3 regions of the Mesorhizobium sp. 8 genome follow, and region 3 is predicted to be linked to each of the others. Evidence: predicted binding sites of a transcription regulator. Region 3 holds the regulator's gene; each other region holds the start of a gene.
What was found. The regulator HrcA, encoded in region 3, represses chaperone genes, less so after heat shock. The targets are predictions, from matches to a motif close to GTTAGCACTCNCNNNNNGNGAGTGCTAAC.
Positions count from the first base shown of each region.

Region 1: groES (co-chaperone GroES) is a predicted target of HrcA. The motif match lies at 5,148-5,176, and genes of this name have one in related genera.
Region 2: groES (co-chaperone GroES) is a predicted target of HrcA. The motif match lies at 3,169-3,197, and genes of this name have one in related genera.

Region 1 covers NZ_CP040914.1:571,171-578,130, reverse strand. Annotated here, with positions in the region: gene FGU64_RS02705 (rhodanese-like domain-containing protein) at 1-270, shown strand, start outside; gene FGU64_RS02700 (alpha/beta fold hydrolase) at 277-1,203, opposite strand; gene FGU64_RS02695 (MarR family transcriptional regulator) at 1,251-1,730, shown strand; gene FGU64_RS02690 (pyridoxamine 5'-phosphate oxidase family protein) at 2,086-2,718, opposite strand; gene FGU64_RS02685 (DUF971 domain-containing protein) at 2,711-3,061, opposite strand; gene FGU64_RS02680 (class I SAM-dependent methyltransferase) at 3,121-3,849, opposite strand; gene moaA (GTP 3',8-cyclase MoaA) at 4,052-5,041, shown strand; gene groES (co-chaperone GroES) at 5,237-5,533, shown strand; gene groL (chaperonin GroEL) at 5,600-6,960, shown strand, end outside.
Region 2 covers NZ_CP040914.1:4,406,879-4,413,838, reverse strand. Annotated here, with positions in the region: gene FGU64_RS21220 (Hsp20/alpha crystallin family protein) at 397-903, opposite strand; gene FGU64_RS21215 (Hsp20 family protein) at 999-1,499, opposite strand; gene FGU64_RS21210 (hypothetical protein) at 1,728-1,940, shown strand; gene FGU64_RS21205 (DUF982 domain-containing protein) at 2,066-2,377, shown strand; gene FGU64_RS21200 (usg protein) at 2,370-2,648, opposite strand; gene FGU64_RS23840 (hypothetical protein) at 2,673-3,134, opposite strand; gene groES (co-chaperone GroES) at 3,353-3,667, shown strand; gene groL (chaperonin GroEL) at 3,726-5,354, shown strand; gene FGU64_RS21180 (hypothetical protein) at 5,422-5,646, shown strand; gene FGU64_RS21175 (hypothetical protein) at 5,785-6,000, shown strand; gene FGU64_RS21170 (DUF982 domain-containing protein) at 6,110-6,394, opposite strand; gene FGU64_RS21165 (DUF982 domain-containing protein) at 6,415-6,768, opposite strand; gene FGU64_RS21160 (hypothetical protein) at 6,800-6,960, shown strand, end outside.
Region 3 covers NZ_CP040914.1:3,645,785-3,652,744, forward strand. Annotated here, with positions in the region: gene hemW (radical SAM family heme chaperone HemW) at 1-479, opposite strand, end outside; gene rdgB (RdgB/HAM1 family non-canonical purine NTP pyrophosphatase) at 652-1,299, opposite strand; gene FGU64_RS17660 (VOC family protein) at 1,301-1,729, opposite strand; gene rph (ribonuclease PH) at 1,740-2,456, opposite strand; gene hrcA (heat-inducible transcriptional repressor HrcA) at 2,606-3,691, shown strand; gene FGU64_RS17675 (hypothetical protein) at 3,726-3,911, shown strand; gene FGU64_RS23350 (hypothetical protein) at 4,015-4,185, opposite strand; gene FGU64_RS17680 (sorbosone dehydrogenase family protein) at 4,439-5,767, shown strand; gene cysK (cysteine synthase A) at 5,939-6,919, shown strand.

The DNA.
Region 1 (6,960 bases), 1.7 Mb from region 3:
GAAGTGGAGCGCGAGGGGCGGATGCCTGGCGCCCAGTCCTGCCCGCGCGGCATGCTGGAATTCTGGATCGATCCCGAAAGCCCATACCACAAGGCGTTTTTCTCCTCCGGCAAGAGCTTCGTCTTCTTCTGCGCCGGCGGCTGGCGCTCGGCGCTGGCGACAAAGACGGCGCAGGACATGGGGCTGGAGTCGGTCAGGCACATCCTCGGCGGCTTCGGCGCCTGGAAAGCCGCCGGCCTGCCGGTCGAATCCGGCGAACGGAAGAAGTAGAAACCCTCAGCACAGATGCGCGGGCTGCTCCTGCCGCAGCACGAACTCGACGACGCGCCGCACGACGTTGCTGTCGGCAAGGATGCGGCGGTGACCCAGCCCGTCGGCCCAGTGCAGGCGCACATGGTCGCCGGCGCCGGCGTAAAGCTCGGCATGCGCAGCCGCCACCTCGCGGTCGTCCCTGGCATGCACCACCAGCGTCGGCAGCCGCGCGGCGTCCAGTTGCCGGGCGCCGGTATAGTCGCTCAGCGGATGGCCGGCGATGCGTCTGACGATATCGGCCATCTTCGCCTGCGCGCGCGGTCCGACGTTCAGCATTTGGCTGAAATCCGAGAACAGCACCGGCAACGAGCTCGGCGCCGCGATCAGCACCAGCCGGCCGGCGGCCAGCGGCGCTATGCCAGCGACCGAGCCGGCCACAGCGTTGGCGGCGATGGCGCCGCCGAAGGAATGGCCGACGATCGCCGAAAAAGGCCCGAACCAGTCGCCCGCCGCCCTCACCGCCTCCACCGCGATGGCGAGGTTCAGGCGGCGGCCGCGCGACTGGCCGTGGCCCGGCAGGTCGAGCGAAACGACGCGATAGCCGGCGTCACGAAAGCCGGAGATCAGCGCGCGCATATATTCGGTGCGCGAGCGCCAGCCGTGAACGACGAGCACAGTGCCGAGCGGTTCGTCGTTCGGCGGATCGCCGAGCTCGGGCCTGAACTCGTGGACGGCGACGCAGCCGCCGCTTTTCGTCGTCAAGCGGTGGTGGCGGGCCTCGGCCATGAAATCCGCTGCCTGCGCGACGGCCCGCCGCTCGCCCGGCGTCGGGCGGTTGACGTTCGGCGTGCGGCAGAACAATTCAAAGGCGGCCCTCCCGGCCAGCGAAGGCGCCACACGCTCGGCCGCGCCGAAGACGGCGCGAGTGACCTTCAAAGCAAAGGGTGCCATAGTAACGACCAGTCAAACGGTTCAAGTATGAACATGATAGTTCAAAGATGAACAAACTGCAATCGCCCGCCGTCCATCCTGCTGACACGGAACCGCCGTGGGACAATCCGCGCTTCCGCAACTGGGTCGCGGTGGCGCGGGCCTGCCATGCGCTCGAACGGGCGCTGGCCACCAAACTGGCACCGCTCGGCCTGAAGCCGGCGCAGCTCGACGTGCTGATGAACCTGCACCGGCATCCGGGCATGTCGCAGCACGACCTCGCCCGCCGGCTGCTGGTCGGCCGTTCCAACATCACCATGCTGTTGCCGCAGCTCGAGACGCGCGGCCTGCTCAGGCGCGAGGGCGACGAGAAGGACAAGCGCATCCTGCGCCTGACCCTGACGGTCGAAGGCGAGGCGCTGCTCACCGAGGCGCTGAAGGTGCACACGGCGCTGATCGAGGTGGCGATGGGGCAGTCGACGCCGGAGCAATGCGACATGATCGGCGACCAGATGCGCAAGATCGCCGAAGTGGTGAAGACGGCCTGAGGGACTTCTTCCTTCTCCCCGTTCACGGGGAGAAGGTGGCCCGAAGGGCCAGATGAGGGGCGGCACGAACGTTTCGGAAGTCGGCGCTGCCCCTCACCTGCCTGCCGGCGTCCTCTCCCCGTAAACGGGGCGAGGAACCCTTTACCCCCACCCCTAACCCCTCCCCGCAAGGGGGAGGGAGACGCCGACGCCGCCGTTTCAGCCGAAATCGGCGAGATTGGCGCGCTGTAGCGGCGCCGCAAAGTCCCCTCCCCCTTGCGGGGAGGGGTTAGGGGTGGGGGGGTAGCGGCGGTCAAGGTCGAGGAAAACTCCATATGCGATAGCCCTGCCGTAAACGGGGCGGGGAAAGGCGCTCTCACCACATCGATTTCTTCGCCCGCTCCGGCCATTCCTGATCGTAGGCCGCGCCGTCGATGCCGGCGCGGCTGGCGACTTCGAGGATGCGGCCGGGCGTCGGCAGGGATTTCGGATCGACGTGCCTTTCGGCGTTCCACAGTTCCGACCGGTGGATCGCCCTTGCGCACTGGAAGTAGACCTTTTCCACCGCGACGACGAGAACGGAGCGCGCCGGCTTGCCTTCCACCGCGAAGGACCCGCACAGGTCCGCGTCGATCGAGATCCGGGCGCGGCCGTTGACCCGCAACGTCGTGCCGGAGCCCGGCACCAGGAACAGCAGGCCGACGCGCGGGTCCTCGATGACGTTCTTCAGCGAATCGGCGCGGTTGTTGCCGCGGCGGTCGGGCATCATCAGCGTGTACGGATCGACGACACGCACGAAGCCGGGACGGTCGCCGCGCGGCGAGCAGTCGAACCCTTCCGGCCCGCCGGTCGCCAGCGCGACGAACGGCGACGCCTCGATGAAAGCGGCGTATTCGGGAATGATGTGGTCGAGTTCCTTGACCAGCGACGCCTCGCCCGGCCGGCCATAGAGCGCTTCGAGCTGTTCGACCGAGGTGACGAGGCCTGAAACCTCCGAAGGATTATCCACGCGAAAGCCCCTTTTCTGCCAGTTCGTCGAGATAGCCCTGCCAGCGCTCCGCCTTTTCCACGCCGAGCGTGGCGAGATAGGCCCAGGTGAAGATGCCGGTGTCATGGAAATCGTCGAAGGTGATGCGCACCGCGTAGTTGCCGACCGGCTCGACCTTGAGGATCGCCACATTGCGCTTGTTCGGCACGGTGACGCGCTGCTCGGGCGAATGGCCCTGCACTTCCGCCGAGGGCGAAAGCACGCGCAGCATCTCGGCCGGCAGTTCGAACGGGGCGTGGCCGGGAAAGGTCACGGTCAGAAGCTTGCGGTCCTTGGAAACGCGGAGTTCGCTGGGGGCGGCCATGATCTGTCCTGTTTTGTCGCGGATGGCTTACGCCGATTTCATCCAGCGCAAAAGCGCGCTCATCGCTCCGCCGCAAACAGCATGAAGGTCGGCCGCTGTCGCTCCTGCGCAAGCACCGGGTCGGCCTCGACCTGCGCGTCGCTCGGGCCCCATTCCTCCAGATGCGTCAGCGTGAAGCCGGCCTCCCTGAGAAGTCGCACATAGGTGCCGATGGTGCGGTGCTGCTTGACCACGCCGGGCGCGAACCAGTCCGTCACGCGCGGCCCCTCGACCAGATAGTCGTCCACCGGCCACGCCGCGCGGCCGTCGGCTCCCGTCACCCAGCCCGGGCGCGACGGCGCCGTCAGCAGCGGATGTTCGGCGGAAAAGACCAGCCGGCCGCCGGGCCGCAGCGCCGCGTGCGCGATCTTCAGGAGTCGGCCGAGTTCGACGACATAGTGGAAGGCAAGCGAGGAGTAGACGAGATCGCAGGACGCCGCCGGCAGCGACAGGGCTTCCAGGTCGGCGCGCTGGTAGCGGATCGCCGGATCACGCGTTTCCCGGCGCGCGCGTTCCAGCATGTTTTCCGACACGTCGACGCCGAGCACGTCCACCGCCCCCTGCTCGCGCGCCCAGCGGCAGAACCAGCCGAAACCGCAGCCGAGGTCGACGACGCTCCTGCCCTCCAGCGGCGGCAGCAAGGCGCGCAGCGAGGCCCATTCGGGCGCGCCGTCCAGCCCCTTCACCGAGCGCGGGAGAGCACTGTAGCCGTCGAAGAATTCAGGATCGTCGTAAATATTCTGCGTCATGATCTTGTTTTTCCGTGTAAATCGCCGCGAGGAACGGCGGCCGACCGGGTGACGTCGTTTCCGGGATATGACGAAAGATCGAGGCCGTCTATCTTGAACGGCGCGCTGGATCGTATCACATAGTCATATATAACGATGCACCAGTGCGTGGGCAGTTTTTGGCAAAACCGCCCCATGCGAGGAACGGAAACGAAGCATGGACATGATCGATCCTTTCGGCCGCACGATCAGCTATCTGCGCGTCTCGGTGACCGATCGCTGCGATTTCCGCTGCACCTACTGCATGGCCGAGAACATGACGTTCCTGCCGAAGAAGGACCTTCTGTCGCTGGAAGAACTCGACCGGCTGTGCTCGGTCTTCATCGAAAAGGGCGTCAGGAAGCTCAGGCTCACCGGCGGCGAGCCGCTGGTGCGCAAGAACGTCATGCATCTGGTGCATGAGTTGTCGCGGCACCTGAAAAGCGGCGCGCTGGAAGAACTGACGCTGACCACCAACGGTTCGCAGTTGTCGCGCTTCGCCGGCGAACTGGCCGATTGCGGGGTCAGGCGCATCAACGTGTCGCTCGACACGCTCGACCCGGAAAAATTCCACACCATCACCCGCTGGGGCCATATCGAAAAGGTGCTCGCCGGCATCGACGCGGCCCTTGCCGCCGGCATCAAGGTCAAGCTCAACGCGGTGGCGCTGAAAGGCTTCAACGACGCCGAACTGCCCGACATGCTGCGCTGGGCGCACGGCCGCGGCATGGACATGACCGTCATCGAGACCATGCCGATGGGCGAGATCGATGAGGATCGCACGGACCAGTACCTGCCGCTGTCGCTTCTGCGGGCACAGTTGGAACGGCAATTCACCCTCACCGACATCCCCTACAAGACCGGCGGCCCGGCACGCTATGTCGAGGTCACCGAGACCGGCGGGCGGCTCGGCTTCATCACGCCGATGACGCATAATTTCTGCGAAAGCTGCAACCGCGTCAGGCTCACCTGCACGGGCACGCTCTATATGTGCCTCGGCCAGGAAGACGCCGCCGACCTGCGCGGGCCGCTGCGCGCCTCGGAGGGCAACGACCTTGTGGCGCAAGCCATCGACGAAGCGATCGGCCGCAAGCCCAAGGGCCATGACTTCGTCATCGACCGGCGCACCAACCGCCCTTCCGTCTCCCGCCACATGAGCGTCACCGGCGGCTGATTTTCGCAATCAGCCCTCCCCTTGCTGCATCCTTGATAAATTTAGCTGCCACGGGGCGGCCCCGCCTTCTTGACTCGCAAAGATGGCCGGCCTATCTCACCGGCACGTTAGCACTCACCCGTGGGGAGTGCTAACCATGTCCGGTTCGGCCGGACGGAGGAAATCCTTTCTCACGTTCTCATTCGAGGAAAGCAAATGGCAAAGTCGAAGTTCCGCCCGCTGCATGACCGCGTGGTGGTGAAGCGCGTCGATTCCGAAGAGAAGACCAAGGGCGGCATCATCATCCCCGATACCGCCAAGGAAAAGCCGCAGGAAGGCGAAGTCGTCGCCGTCGGTTCCGGCGCCCGCGACGAGGCCGGCAAGCTGGTCCCGCTGGACGTCAAGGCCGGCGACCGCGTCCTGTTCGGCAAGTGGTCGGGCACCGAGGTGAAGCTCGACGGTCAGGACCTCCTGATCATGAAGGAATCCGACATCATGGGCATCATCGGCTGATCGGCCGGCGCCCTTTCTTCACAACGCCAAACGCAATTTCGGATCTGAAGATCCAGGAGTACAGATATGGCTGCCAAAGAAGTAAAATTCTCCCGTGATGCCCGCGAGCGCATGCTGCGCGGCGTCAACATCCTCGCCGACGCGGTGAAGGTCACGCTCGGCCCCAAGGGCCGCAACGTCGTCATCGACAAGTCGTTCGGCGCCCCGCGCATCACCAAGGACGGCGTCACCGTCGCCAAGGAGATCGAGCTGGAAGACAAGTTCGAGAACATGGGCGCGCAGATGGTTCGTGAGGTCGCTTCCAAGACCAACGACATCGCCGGCGACGGCACCACCACCGCCACCGTTCTCGCCCAGGCGATCGTCCAGGAAGGCGCCAAGGCGGTTGCCGCCGGCATGAACCCGATGGACCTGAAGCGCGGCATCGACGTGGCCGTGGCCGAAGTCGTCACCGCTCTCGGCAAGACCGCCAAGAAGATCAAGACCTCCGAGGAAGTCGCGCAGGTCGGCACCATCTCGGCCAACGGCGACGAGTCGGTCGGCAAGATGATCGCCGAGGCGATGCAGAAGGTCGGCAACGAAGGTGTCATCACCGTCGAGGAAGCCAAGACCGCCGAGACCGAGCTGGAAGTCGTCGAAGGCATGCAGTTCGACCGCGGCTACCTGTCGCCCTACTTCATCACCAACCCCGACAAGATGGTTGCCGAGCTCGAGGACGCCTACATCCTCCTGCACGAGAAGAAGCTGTCCAACCTGCAGGCCATGCTGCCGGTGCTCGAGGCCGTCGTGCAGACCTCCAAGCCGCTCCTCATCATCTCCGAGGACGTCGAGGGCGAGGCCCTGGCCACGCTGGTCGTCAACAAGCTGCGTGGCGGCCTGAAGATCGCCGCCGTCAAGGCTCCGGGCTTCGGCGACCGCCGCAAGGCCATGCTGGAGGACATCGCCATCCTCACCGGCGGCCAGGTGATTTCCGAAGACCTCGGCATCAAGCTTGAGAACGTCGGCCTGAACATGCTGGGCAAGGCCAAGCGCGTGCGCATCGAGAAGGAAAACACCACCATCGTCGACGGCGCCGGCAAGAAGGCCGAGATCCAGGGCCGCGTCGCCCAGATCAAGCAGCAGATCGAGGAGACCACCTCCGACTACGATCGCGAGAAGCTGCAGGAGCGTCTGGCGAAGCTGGCTGGCGGCGTCGCCGTCATCCGCGTCGGCGGTGCGACCGAGATCGAGGTCAAGGAAAAGAAGGACCGCGTTGACGATGCGCTGAACGCCACCCGCGCCGCGGTTGAGGAAGGCATCGTCCCCGGCGGCGGCGTCGCCCTGCTGCGCGCTTCCTCCGCGATCAAGGCCAACGGCACCAACGCCGACCAGGCCGCCGGCATCAACATCGTTCGTCGCGCCCTGCAGGCTCCGGTCCGCCAGATCGC
Region 2 (6,960 bases), 760 kb from region 3:
TTCCTGAGGCGGCGGTACATGCCCAAACTTAGGACATATCTTTTGAGGGTCGGTATCGACCAGCCGCTTCGCGCCAAGAGTTTGCCACAGCCACCGTCCAGTTGACGGTCCGCTTGCGATGGCTGCTCTCCGACAGCTGTCGCCCGGCTTCACGCCCCGTCAAGATGTTTGAATTTCAAATCGACGACTTAGTTTGCCTCATTCACGATGTCAAAACGCCCATAAGTTCGTGCTTGGAAGCAGACTCAGTCATCGGCGCGTCGCTTTCAGATATGCATCTCGTTTCAAATCCAGGAAGCGGACTAAGCTGAGGCGGGATCATTCACTCTGCGGGTCGACGAGCTTTGTCGAAAAGCCTGGGAAGCGGCATCGGCCGCTTCCCAGGCTGTCCAGACGTCAGCTCTTGATCGCGATGCGTTTGGCCTGCGACTGCGCTTTCGCCGTTTTCGGCAAGGTCACGGACAGGACGCCGTTCCTGAATCGGGCGTCTATCCTGTCTTCCTCGATCTCGTAGCCGAGGGGGATACGACGCTCGAAGCGGCCGTAGTAGCGTTCCGAGAACTGCCGGTCCTTGTCCTCAGTCTCCGAGCGCTTCTCGCCCCGCAGCATCAGCACACCGTTATCGAGCATGATCTCGATGTCCTTTTCCTCCATGCCGGGCACTTCAGCCGTCACCTTGATCTCTTTGTCGTCGTCGGAGATCTCGACGCTCGGCCAGTTCCCACCGAAGGGAGACGCCCTGCCGACGGACGGCAGGGCGCCGTCGAAGCCGCGGAAAACGTCGTCGAACAGCCGGTTCACTTCGCGGTGCAGCGACAGGAACGGATCACGCTCGCTGTCGCGGAACAGGCTCGGGACGCGACTCTCCTCGCGTCCCCAAGGAATAAGATCGCGTACGCTCATCGTCATTCTCCTTTCGCCAGTCTCGCTATCATCTTTGACAAATCCGTCCGCCGCCGGACGGCCAGCGTCCGGCGCCAGATTTCATCCGCATTGCCTCAGGCGGCTTGCTTGTCAGCGATCTGCTTGCCCACGGCCTTGGCAGTCCCAGCTTCGATACGGGACCCGGCTTTGCCGCTGCTGCTGCCGATCTCGATCTTGCGCGGCTTCATCTCCTCGGGAATCTGACGCTGGAGATTGATCGTCAGCAGGCCGTTGACGAGACCAGCTCCGGTCACCTTCACATGATCGGCAAGCTCGAAGCGGCGCTCGAACGGCCGCCCGGCAATGCCGCGATGCAGATAGTCGCCGTTGTCTTCCGCCGTTCTCTCGCCGGAGACGACAAGCATGTTGGGCTCGTGTACGATGCTTAGCTCTTCCTGGCCGAAGCCCGCCACCGCCATGGTGATGCGGTAGGCGTCTTCGCCTGTCCTGGCGATGTCGTAGGGCGGCCAGTTGTCGACGCTCGGCGTCCGGCTCGCGTTCTCCAGCAGGTCGAAAACACGATCGAAGCCGATGCTCGACCGATAAAGCGGGGAAAAATCGAATGCGGTTCTCATAGCCATATCCTCCATTGCTGAGCAACATGGGTACGAGGAGCGCCAAGGATGAGCGCTCCTTGACCTTGCCGACCCTAAAAGGGCGCCGGCGGATTCGATCTGGGAATTCGCTTTCCGCGCGTCAAGAGGTCGATCGCGGAACGTCCTTCGCCGACGCGCATTGTCTTGCCGTCGCCGGCGGGAATCTTCCGGTCAGCACCTTCCACATCAATGCGCAGGAGAGCGACCATGTCCATGACGCGGGAAGAGATCGTATCGGTCCTTGGGCCGACGGACGCAACGCTGGTCGCCGACATCCTGTCCACCGGCGCTTCCTTCGAGGAGCTGCGGGAAGCCTGGGCCTGGCTCAACGGCGACGAGGCGCTGATGGGCGAGGGACGGCCGCTGCCTGGAACGCGCGTCGCGGAACTGATCGATCTGCTGGATGCCGACGAGGATTGAGCGTTCCGGTGCCAGCGTAGACGGTCTTGATGTTCCGCGCTGCGTCCCCATCTCAACCATAGATGCGCGTAGACGACGCCATCCGATTGCTTGCTCGCAAAAGACGTCCAAAAAAGGAGGAAGTGATGAACGACGTTCGGTTCCCCGAACCTGTTACCCTCAAGTTTCCCAACGCTTCACGCAATGTCGCCAGCAGCTTCGAGGCGCTGGAGTGTCTGGACCAGCAGTGGCCCGAATGGGCGCGCGGGCGGAGCTGGCGCGTGGCGGAACGCGCCTGCCGGGATGCGCTAGACGGATGGCGCAGCGCACGCGACGCGCACAAAGCCTTCCTCAAGGCGGCCAAACGGGCTGGATTGGTCCCGGCAGTGCGCGCTTCCCGTAAATCGCGTCCGGCACCGATGATCGACGGCCTGCGGCCCGAGATGAACTTCAGTTGATGGCAATGACGCCGTCGACGACGCGCCATTCCGACGGCTCGATGAGGCGATGGTGGGCGACGCGCACGGAGTGCAGCGCGCCCTCCAGTTCGCGTTCCCAATAACCGAGGAAGCCTTTCAGCTCCGGGAAGTGAGGGGCCAAATCATAGTCCTGCCAGAGGTAGAGTTGCAGCAGACTCGGGTGATCGGGAAGATGATAGTGGATTTCGGCCGTGGTCAGGCCGTAGCCTTCCATCTGCAGGCGGAATTCCCTGCTGACCGCAGTGACCATATGCGTCTCCTCTGCTTCAGACCTTCATGCATCCAGACGGCCGAAGCTGTGCCGTCGATCACTCGTCGAACGCGATGGCACAGCCGCCACGTCGAGCCGACATAGCGCGTCCATGATCTGGTCGAAGGAGATCGGCTGCTCGGCTCCCGGCGGCCGACGCAGCGCCGGAACGGATTCCACCGCGCAAGCGTCCGAGGCCCAGGACGAGAGGATCGCCCGCTTCTCCTGAATGTCGAGCGTATCGTCGTTCAGGACGTCGTCGGGATGCCTGAAATGCCTCGCCGGCGACAACAGTCGGTCCAGCGCGAGGTCGGACGTTTCAGGAACGAGAGAGGGAATAATCGGTGTGGAATTCTGTCGGTCCATCTTGATCCTCCGTCTTTCCAAAAAGCTCCTTTGCACAGGTTTCGACTTCACAGCCTCGCCTATGGCGAAGCTTGGGATAATTTTGTTCGACAGTCCGAAAAATTCAAGCGGGAAATGCACGGTCGCGATCCGATTAGCCGTATGTTTTCATGGCACTAGCACTCGATCAGTGCGAGTGCCAAAAATTTTTGCGAAGCCTCTTGAAACCGGAAAACAGCAAAACTAGCTCGATATGCGCACGCGACGCCGAAAGGGTCGCGCGAGCCCCGCACCGGTCCGATATTGCTGGTCCGGTGTAGAGGAACTTCAACAATCTGTTTGTCCCGAAGGAGAACGATATGACGTTCCGTCCATTGCACGACCGTATCCTGATCCGCCGCATCGAAGCCGATGAAAAAACGGCCGGCGGCATCATCATTCCCGACACCGCCAAAGAAAAGCCGCAGGAGGGCGAGGTTATCGCCGTCGGCCCCGGCGCGCGCGACGAAAGCGGCAAGCTGGTGGAGCTCGACGTCAAGGTCGGAGACCGCATCCTGTTCGGCAAGTGGTCCGGCACCGAGATCAAGCTGAATGGCGAGGAACTGCTCATCATGAAGGAAAGCGACGTGATGGGCGTGATCGAACAGGCGGCCACGCTGAAGAAAGCCGCCTGACCGGCGCGAACCCGATATCAACCAGTCAAAGAAAGCTGCCTATCGAAGGAGTGATCCAATGGCTGCCAAGGAAGTGAAATTCCATTCCGACGCGCGCGAGCGCATGCTGCGCGGCGTCGACATTCTCGCCAATGCCGTGAAGGTGACGCTTGGTCCCAAGGGCCGCAACGTGGTCATCGACAAGTCGTTCGGCGCGCCCCGCATCACCAAGGACGGCGTGACGGTGGCGAAAGAGATTGAACTGGAAGACAAGTTCGAGAACATGGGCGCGCAGATGGTGCGCGAAGTGGCCTCCAAGACCAACGATCTGGCCGGCGACGGCACCACGACCGCGACGGTTCTGGCCCAGGCCATCGTCAGGGAGGGTGCCAAGGCCGTTGCCTCCGGCATGAACCCGATGGACCTGAAGCGCGGCATCGACAAGGCGGTCGACGCCGTGGTGACCGAGCTGAAGGCCAACGCCCGCAAGATCACGAAGAACGACGAGATCGCCCAGGTCGGCACCATTTCCGCCAACGGCGACGCCGAGATCGGCCGCTTCCTTGCGGAAGCCATGCAGAAGGTCGGCAACGAGGGCGTCATCACCGTCGAGGAAGCCAAGACCGCCGAGACCGAGCTGGAAGTCGTCGAAGGCATGCAGTTTGACCGCGGCTATCTCAGCCCGTACTTCATCACCAACCAGGACAAGATGCGGGTCGAACTGGAGGAGCCCTATGTGCTCATCCATGAAAAGAAGCTCGGCAATCTGCAGGCCATGCTTCCTGTGCTCGAAGCCGTGGTGCAATCCGGCAAGCCGCTGCTGATCATTGCCGAGGACGTCGAGGGCGAGGCGCTGGCGACTCTCGTCGTTAACAAGCTGCGCGGCGGCCTCAAGGTCGCGGCCGTCAAGGCGCCGGGCTTCGGCGATCGCCGCAAGGCCATGCTGGAGGACATCGCCATCCTCACCGGCGGCACGGCGATCAGCGAGGATCTCGGCATCAAGCTGGAGAACGTCACGCTGCAGATGCTCGGCCGCGCCAAGAAGGTGGTGATCGAGAAAGAGAACACCACCATCGTCGACGGCGCCGGCCGCAAAGAAGAGATTCAGGGCCGCGTCACGCAGATCAAGGCGCAGATCGAGGAGACCACCTCCGACTACGACCGCGAGAAGCTGCAGGAGCGCTTGGCCAAGCTCGCCGGCGGCGTCGCGGTGATCCGCGTCGGCGGCGCTACGGAAGTCGAGGTCAAGGAGAAGAAAGATCGGGTCGACGATGCGCTGCATGCCACCCGCGCGGCTGTCGAAGAAGGCATTCTGCCCGGCGGCGGCGTGGCGCTGCTTAGGGCCGTCAAGGCACTCGACACGTTGGCGGCCGACAATGCAGACCAGAAATACGGCATCGACATCGTGCGCCGCGCCATCGAGGCACCTGCCCGGCAGATCGCCGAGAATGCCGGTGCTGAAGGCTCCATCATCGTCGGCAAGCTGCGCGAGAAGACCGACTTCGCCTGGGGCTGGAACGCCCAGACCGGCGAGTACGGCGACCTCTACAGGCAGGGGGTGATTGACCCGGCCAAGGTCGTGCGCACCGCACTGCAAGACGCCGCTTCGGTCGCCGGCCTGCTGGTCACCACCGAGGCTATGGTCGCCGAAAAGCCGAAGAAGGAAACTGCACCCGCCATGCCCGCCGGCACCGGCATGGACTTCTGAGGCACTGATCAAATGGCCCGCTCCCGTCACCGGGGGCGGGCATTTCGCAGATAATCCGGGGGATGCTATGAACAAGATGACCGACATCGGATCCGTTCCAACGCCGACCCGTTCGCCGAGCGAGTTCCTCGCCTATGAAACGGAGTGCCGCAGCGCCTTGAAGCCGCTGCTGACGGGCCTGCTGGATAGGGCCGAATCCGCCGGCTGGAACCGCCGCACCGCAGCGTCCACGCTGATGTTCCTTGCCGCGCAGCAGGTGTCGGCGGCATCGGAGACATCCACAGTCGAGTGAAACCAAGATCGGTTCTCGCTGACTGCGCTCCAGAATGGAACACACAACGTCCTGAGTAGTGCGCAAATGCCATTTGGTCTTTCAACAGAGCGCTAATCCGATATGGTCGCCGATAGGGGGCGATCGAGGGCCGGACCGATGCAGGAATATCTGGATCACAAGCTCGAATGTCCCTATTGCGGAACGATCCGGCTTCGCATTCCCGTCGGTGCAACCGAAGCGACTGAAATCAAATGCGATGACTGCGGCAAACCTTTGGGCACCTGGGGCGAGCTACAGGACGATTTTGCAGAGCAAGGCGGCCATGACGGCATTTTTCGGCTGTCAAAAGGCAGGATCAAACGGATCGAGTAGGAAGCTCGCAGATCACACCGCCACCCGAGCACACGGATCCGGATGCGCATTTGCGTAAGAGATAGGAGCGGCGACACCGTGGGTCGCCGCCCTGAGATCGCACTGCAGATCAGACGTGTAGCTGTTGACCGGAGCTTGCAGCTTTCGGTGTCGCCTCGTCCTCGACCAGAATGTCTTTCTTCCTGGCGAACTGCATGAGAATGCCGCGTGCTGTCTCTGCGTCGACTTCGCCGGCCAGTGCGGCTTTGCAGGCGCGAATCGCCGCCCTTTGCTCCGGACTGTTTCCACACCAATCCGTGACGAACTGGTAGGCATCCACGACCGAGTTCAGCTGCCGCGGAAAGCCGAGCCCGACCCACACGCGGACAGGCTTTTCGAAGGGTTGAGAAAGCATCGTATCCTCCCTTCGTCGCGTCAGGCGGCAACGCCGCCAGTCTCGCCGGCTTTCGGCCCGGTTATCCAGGGCATCGCCACGGAGACATCCTCGAGGATTTTCGCCGAACGGGCAAAGCCGGCGAACGCCTCCCGCGCCGCCTTCAGCGGCACAAGGCCATCGAACGCGCGGTGGCACGCCCGCGTCGCCGTTTCATAGATCACGCCACGGCGGCGCCTGGGCCATTCATGGAGAAAGTCGCAGGCATCCTCGAGACAGGCGATCTCCTGGATGAGACCTTCTGCGGCTCTCACAAATACGGGACTTTCGAATGTTCTCTCGCTCATTGAAACCTCCAATGGTTGAACGATTTCAGCTGGTTGAGGAATGGTCACCCCGGCAATCGGCAGCGACCAGGAGAAATATGTGAAGGCCGATTTCCGACGTCAAGACTTGCCATATCCGCTCCTGCGTCAGGACCGGTCCGTACATCTCTCCGAGCTCGTCGCGGCCGGCCACGAGGTCATCGCCCTGGCCCAGTCGGACGCGGCCGCGGCGAAAGTGACCGCGCATCAGTGGAAGCTGAC
Region 3 (6,960 bases):
CGCGGAAACGTCTCGCGCGCCAGCCGGATCGCCTTCAGCGCCTCTTCCACATTGTGCAGCCGGCCGAGGAACCTCAGGTCGCGGTCGTTCAGCGCCTGCACGCCGAGCGACACCCGGTTGACGCCGGCCGCCCGGTAGCCTCGAAACCGCTCCGCTTCCACCGAGGAAGGATTGGCTTCCAACGTCACCTCGATGCCGGCCGGCACCGTCCAGTTCGCCGCCACGGCGTCGAGCACGGCGCCCACCGTTTCCGGCTTCATCAGCGACGGTGTGCCGCCGCCGAGGAAGATGGAGGTGACGTCGCGTGGCCCGGTGCGGGCGCGCATCGTCTTCAGTTCGGCGGCGAAAGCGCGTGCAAAGCGCTCCTGGTCGACCGGCTGATGGCGCACATGGCTGTTGAAGTCGCAATAGGGGCACTTGGCCGCGCAGAATGGCCAGTGGATGTAGACCCCGAAACCGGGTGTGCGGTCGAGCATCATGGGTGCATTCCGACGCCATGCCGGCGCTGCCCCTCACCTGCCTGCCGGCAGCCTCTCCCCGTAAACGGGGAGAGGCGAGCTGCTGCGACGTGGGCGCTCCCCTCTCCCCGTTTACGGGGAGAGGGTAAGGGTGAGGGGCGGCGCTGATGATGGCCGTTTATGCCGGGGAGCATCAAATCTGTCCCAGCCGTGCCTCGGCGAATTTCTTGAAGGCCCGCGCCCGGTGCGACAGCGCTTCCGCGTCGCCCGGCTTCCAGCCATGCTTCTCCTCGGCCGTCATCTCGCCGAAGGTCTTGTCATAGCCGTGGGGCAGGAACACTGGGTCGTAGCCGAAGCCGAGGTCGCCGCGCGGCGGCCAGACAAGTGTGCCCTCGACCTCGCCGCGATAATATTCCGCCTCTCCGTCGGGGAAGGCCAGGCAGATGACGGCGACGAAGCGGCCGGTGCGCTGCGCCGGCTCGGTCGCGCCGACCTCCTGCAGGGCGACCTCGGTGCGCTGCATGGCCATGCCGAAATCACGCCCGCCCTCGGGCTTTTCCGCCCAGTTGGCGGTGTAGACGCCGGGCGCGCCGTCGAGCGCGTCCACGCACAGGCCCGAATCGTCGGACATGGCGGGCAGGCCCGTCGCCACGGCGGCCGCGTGAGCCTTGATGTAGGCGTTCTCCTCGAAGGTCGTGCCGGTCTCGTCCGGTTCCGGCAGGCCGTACTCCTTGGCCGACTTCGCCTCCAGCCCGAAGGGGCCGAGCAGGTCTGCGAACTCGCGCAGCTTGCCGGCATTGTGGCTGGCGACGACGATCTTCTTGTCCGTCAGGGCGTGCATTCTAGAGGTTCCAGATTTTCGGTTCGGCGAATTCCAGCGAATTGCCGGACGGGTCGCGGAAATAGATCGAGCGGCCGCCCCGTTCCTGCCCCGGTTTGGGCGGCCAGATGAAATCGGCCTCGATGGCGACGCCCTTGCCCGTCAGATGGGCCTTCCAGCGCTCGATGTCATCGCCTGAAGCGGCAAAGCACAGGTGCCCTTGCCCATTGGCGCCGTGCGGCGGTACCGGCAGCTTGGCGCCGGGCGGGGGCGGCTCCCGCGTCGCCTCGGCGACGAACAGCAGAAGCACGCCTTGGCCGCAGCGGAAGAACGCATGCCGGCCTTCCACTTTCGCAATCCGCTCAAGGCCGAGGACTTCGGCATAGAAGTTCTCGGCCGCGTCGAGGTCGGTGACGTAGAGCGCCGATTCGAGGATGGCGGAAGGTTGCATCTGCGCCCCGTCAGTCCACCGCCATCTTCTGCAAATCCACCAGCCGCGAAATACCGCGCTTGGCCAATCCCATCAGGGCGGAAAACTGATCCTCCGAGAACGGCTCGCCCTCGGCCGTGCCCTGGATCTCGACGATGCCGCCCTTGCCGGTCATGACGAAGTTGGCGTCGGTGCCGGCCGACGAATCCTCCAGGTAGTCGAGGTCGATCACCGGCTGGCCGTCGTGGATGCCGCAGGAGATCGCCGCGACATGGTCCTTCAGCACCTTGTCGACCTTCACCATCTGGCGCGCCTCCATCCAGCGCAGGCAGTCGTAGAGCGCAACCCAGCCGCCGGTGATGGAGGCGGTGCGGGTGCCGCCGTCGGCCTGTAGGACGTCGCAGTCCACCGTGACCTGCACCTCGCCCAGCGCCTGCATGTCGACCACGGCGCGCAAGGAGCGGCCGATCAGGCGCTGGATCTCCAGCGTGCGGCCGCCCTGCTTGCCGGCGGAGGCCTCGCGGCGCATGCGGTCGCCGGTCGAGCGCGGCAGCATGCCGTATTCGGCCGTCACCCAGCCCTTGCCGGAATTGCGCATCCAGCCCGGCACCCGCTCCTCCAGGCTCGCCGTGCAAAGCACATGCGTGTCGCCGAACTTCACCAGGCACGAGCCCTCCGCATGCTTGGAGACGCCGCGCTCGAAGGAGATGGCGCGCATTTCGTCGTTCTGGCGCTTGGAGGGACGCATTCGGGCTCGCTTTCATGGATTTTGAATCGTGCCGGGCTTTTAGCCCCGGCAGGCGTGGCGTGCAAAGGAAAACGCCCTGTCCCGGACGGGACACGTCCTTGCGTCGGCGCCGTTCCCGTCTATATCCTTGAACCGGAGGTTTTGTCCGCATGACCCGGCCGATCACCGACGCGACCGTGCAGTCGCCCACTTTGCAGACGCTCGACATGCGCTCGCGCGACATCTTCCGCCGCATCGTCGATTCCTACCTGCGCGACGGCGAGCCCGTCGGTTCGCGCTCGCTCTCGCGCATCCTGCCGTCGTCGCTGTCGCCGGCGACGGTGCGCAACGTCATGAGCGACCTCGAGCATCTCGGCCTCATCTACGCGCCGCACGTCTCGGCCGGCCGCCTGCCGACGCAGGCGGGCCTGCGCTTCTTCGTCGATGCCTTCATGGAACTGGGCGACCTTGCGGAAGAGGAGCGCCGCGCCATCGAGGCGCAGATGAAGGCGTCGGGCGAGGGGACGAGCCTGGAACACATGCTGACCGAGGCCAGCCAGTTGCTGTCGGGCATGTCGCGCGGCGCGGGGCTGGTGCTCACCGCCAAGAGCGAGGCCGCGCTCAAGCACATCGAGTTCATCCAGCTGGAGCCGACCAAGGCGCTGGCGGTGCTGGTGTCGCAGAACGGCGACGTCGAGAACCGCATCATCGAGCTGCCGGCCGGCATCACCGTCTCGCAGCTGCACGAAGCCTCCAACTTCCTCAACGCCCACATCCGCGGTCGCACGCTGGCCGAGGCGCGCGCTGAGATCGAGCGGCGCAAGCAGGAAACCCGCGCCGCCCTCGACACGCTGTCGCAGGACCTCGTTGAAAAGGGCCTGGCGATGTGGGCGGGCGCCGAAAGCGGCCTGCCGTCGCGCCTCATCGTGCGCGGCCGCGCCAACCTTTTGGAAAACGTCTCGGCGCAGGCCGACATGGAACTCTTGAAACACCTGTTCGAGGACCTGGAGACGCAGGACGGCCTCGTCCAGCTTCTCGACCTCGCCGAGCAGGGCTCGGGCGTGCGCATCTTCATCGGCTCGGAGAACAAGCTGTTTTCGCTGTCGGGCTCCTCGCTGGTGGTGGCGCCCTACCGCGACAAAGATGCGCGCGTCATCGGCGCGCTCGGCGTCATCGGTCCGACCCGGCTGAACTACGCCCGCATCGTGCCGATGGTGGACTATACCGCGCAGCTCATATCGCGCATGCTGCGCTGAGCGGACGGGCGGCGACGACCGACAGGAGGGAACCATGGCGTTCGAATCGATCAAGGCCGAAATCGACCTTCTTCTCGCCAGCATGGTGAACCAGCCCGAGGACGCCCGCGAGATCCGCGAGCAGGTGCGCGAGAAGCTGAACGAGCTGCGCGCGCTCGGCCTGCCGCTGCCGGCCGACCTGGTGAGGCTGGAGAGCCAGCTCGACGCCGAACTCGGCTGAGGACCTGTCCGGGAATTCTGCTTTGGCGGCCACCCGACGGCGTCGTCGGCGCTTCCATTGCCTGCAGGCCGGATCGGGGCCTGACTGGCCGCGACGCGGCTTCCTACTGCTGGCCGGGGTTGGAAGGCTGAATCGGCTTGTCTTCCGGTATCGGCACGTTGTCCTCGGGGATGGGCTGGCAATCCCGTCCGTCGCAGTCGTTCGCCTCGCCGGGCGTCGGCGGATCGCAGTCGCGGCCCTGGCAGGTCTCGGCCGGCTGGGTGTTGTCCCGCATGCAGTCCTGCCCCGTGCAGCTTTGCGCGGGCACGTTTCCGGCCAAGGCCCCGGCCGCCGTGAAGAGCAACGCCGAGGCGACCGCGATGACTGGAAAGGCGGTGCTTGGTCGCATGGCTCAAGCAGACGCCGCACTTGTTGCCGATGCAAGGCGAACCATATGGCAAGGTAAAGGCGGCGTTGCCGGCGGCTGTGCGTCGTCGGCTCGAGGTTGCGTGGAGGACACGGCATTGGCGGAACAGGCAAGAACCGGAATGCGCGGCTTTTTCCTGGGCGGAGCGGTCTTGCTGGCCTGTGCCGGCACGGTCGCCGCCCAGGACCCGTCCGCTCCCCTTGAGGGAGCAAAGGCTTTCGGTGGCTGGCACGACGACCGGCCCGGCCTGTGGCGCCTCATCGCTCCCGGCGATCTGCCCAGGCCCTACGCCACCGATTCGGCCTCCAACGGCGCCGACCGCGCGCGGGAACCGAAGGGCGAAGGCCCGCAGGTGCCGCCAGGCTTTTCGGCCGAGCGCATCGCGTCGGGCATCCGCAATCCGCGCGCCGTCCGCGTCGCCCCGAACGGCGACCTGTTCGTCGCCGACAGCCGCGCCGGTCAGGTACGCGTGTACCGGCTGGGCAAGGACGGCAAGGTGGCGGAGGAAGGCATCTTCGCCAAGGGACTCGCCCGGCCCTACGGCATCGCCTTCCATCCGGCTGACAACCCGCAATGGGTCTATGTCGCCGAGACCGGCGGCGTCGTGCGTTTCCCCTATCGTAGCGGCGAGCTGAAGGCGTCCGGCAAGGCCGGGATGGTCGTCGACGACCTGCCGACCGGTGGCCATTGGACCCGCGACATCGCCTTTTCGCCCGATGGCGCCACCCTCTACGTCTCCGTCGGCTCGGACTCGAACGCCGCCGAGGGCATGGGCAAGGCGCCGGCCGGCTGGATCGACGGGCAGGCTCCGGGCGCGGCATGGGGCTCGGAGGAGGGCCGCGCCGAAGTCCGCGCCTACGATCCCGACGGCAAGAACGGCCGTGTCGTCGCGACCGGCCTGCGCAACTGTTCGGGCATGACGGTGCAGCCGGCTACCGGCGCGCTATGGTGCGTCGTCAACGAGCGCGACGGGCTGGGCGACAACGTGCCCTTCGAATATGCCACGACGGTGCAGGACGGCGCCTTCTACGGCTGGCCCTGGTATTACATCGGCGATCATCAGGACCCGCGCCATGCCGGCGCGCGGCCGGACCTCGCCGGCAAGGCGACGGTACCGGACGTGCTCATCCAGGCGCATTCGGCGCCGCTCGGCATCGCCTTCTACGAGGGCGACCGGTTCCCGGCCGAATACAGGGGCGACGCCTTCGTCGCGCTGCACGGCTCGTGGAACCGCGGCACGCGCACCGGATACAAGGTCGTGCGGTTGAAATTCGAGAACGGCAAGCCGACCGGCGCCTATCAGGATTTCATGACGGGCTTCGTCCTGTCGGATGCCGAGGTGTGGGGCCGCCCGGTCGGCGTGGCGGTGGCCAAGGACGGCGCGCTGATCGTCACCGAGGACGGGTCCGGCACCATCTGGCGCGTCGCCTATGACGGCGCGAAGCCATGACGGAAACCGCGAAGCGCAATTACAGTCCTGTTTTTCGCCGCCTGGGAGAATTTTATTCCAGCCGTACACGGCCTTTGCAACGCCGCCCACTCGGCTATTCTGGCGTGCCGGCCTATCTTCCACGATGAAAAATCCTATCTTGCATTTCACGAATCTCAGGGAGCCAGACGCATGACCAAGCCCGACCCGTCCGCGCGCGTGCCCGGCCGCGGCCGCATCTTCGCCTCGATCACCGAAACGATCGGCGACACGCCGCTGGTCAGGCTGGAGAAGTTCGCGAAGGAAAAGGGCATCGTCGCCGACCTGCTCGCCAAGCTGGAGTTCTTCAACCCCATCGCCTCGGTCAAGGACCGCATCGGCGTGGCGATGATCGAGGCGCTGGAGGCGGAAGGCCGCATCGTGCCCGGCCGCACCACGCTGGTCGAGCCGACGTCCGGAAACACCGGCATCGCGCTCGCCTTCGCCGCCGCCGCCAAGGGCTACAAGCTGATCCTGACCATGCCCGAGACAATGTCGTCGGAGCGGCGCAAGATGCTTCTGCTGCTCGGCGCCGAACTGGTGCTGACCGACGGGCCGAAGGGCATGAAGGGCGCCATCGCCAAGGCCGAGGAACTGGTCGCCAAGTTGCCGGACGCCGTTATTCCGCAGCAGTTCGAGAACCCCGCCAATCCCGAAATCCACCGCCGCACCACGGCGGAGGAAATCTGGAACGATACGGGCGGCGCGGTCGACATCCTCGTCGCCGGCATCGGCACCGGCGGCACCATCACCGGCGTCGGCCAGGTGCTCAAAAAGCGCAAGCCCTCGGTGCAGGTCGTGGCGGTGGAGCCGGAAGCGTCCGCCATCCTGTCGGGCGGCCAGCCCGGCCCGCACAAGATCCAGGGCCTTGGCGCCGGCTTCGCGCCGAAGGTGCTCGACACTTCCGTCTACGACGAGATCGTCACCGTCACGAACGAAGATGCCGTCGCCGACGCCCGCCTGGTCGCGCGGCTGGAAGGCGTGCCGGTCGGCATTTCCTCGGGCGCCGCCCTGCAGGCGGCAGCGGTGGTCGGCGCGCGGCCGGAAAACAAGGGCAAGACGATGGTCGTCGTCATCCCCTCCTTCGCCGAGCGCTACCTGTCGACCGTCCTGTTCGACGGGTTGGGGAACTGACGCGGGCGTTGGGATGGCTCCTCACCTTTGAGGCGGAGCTA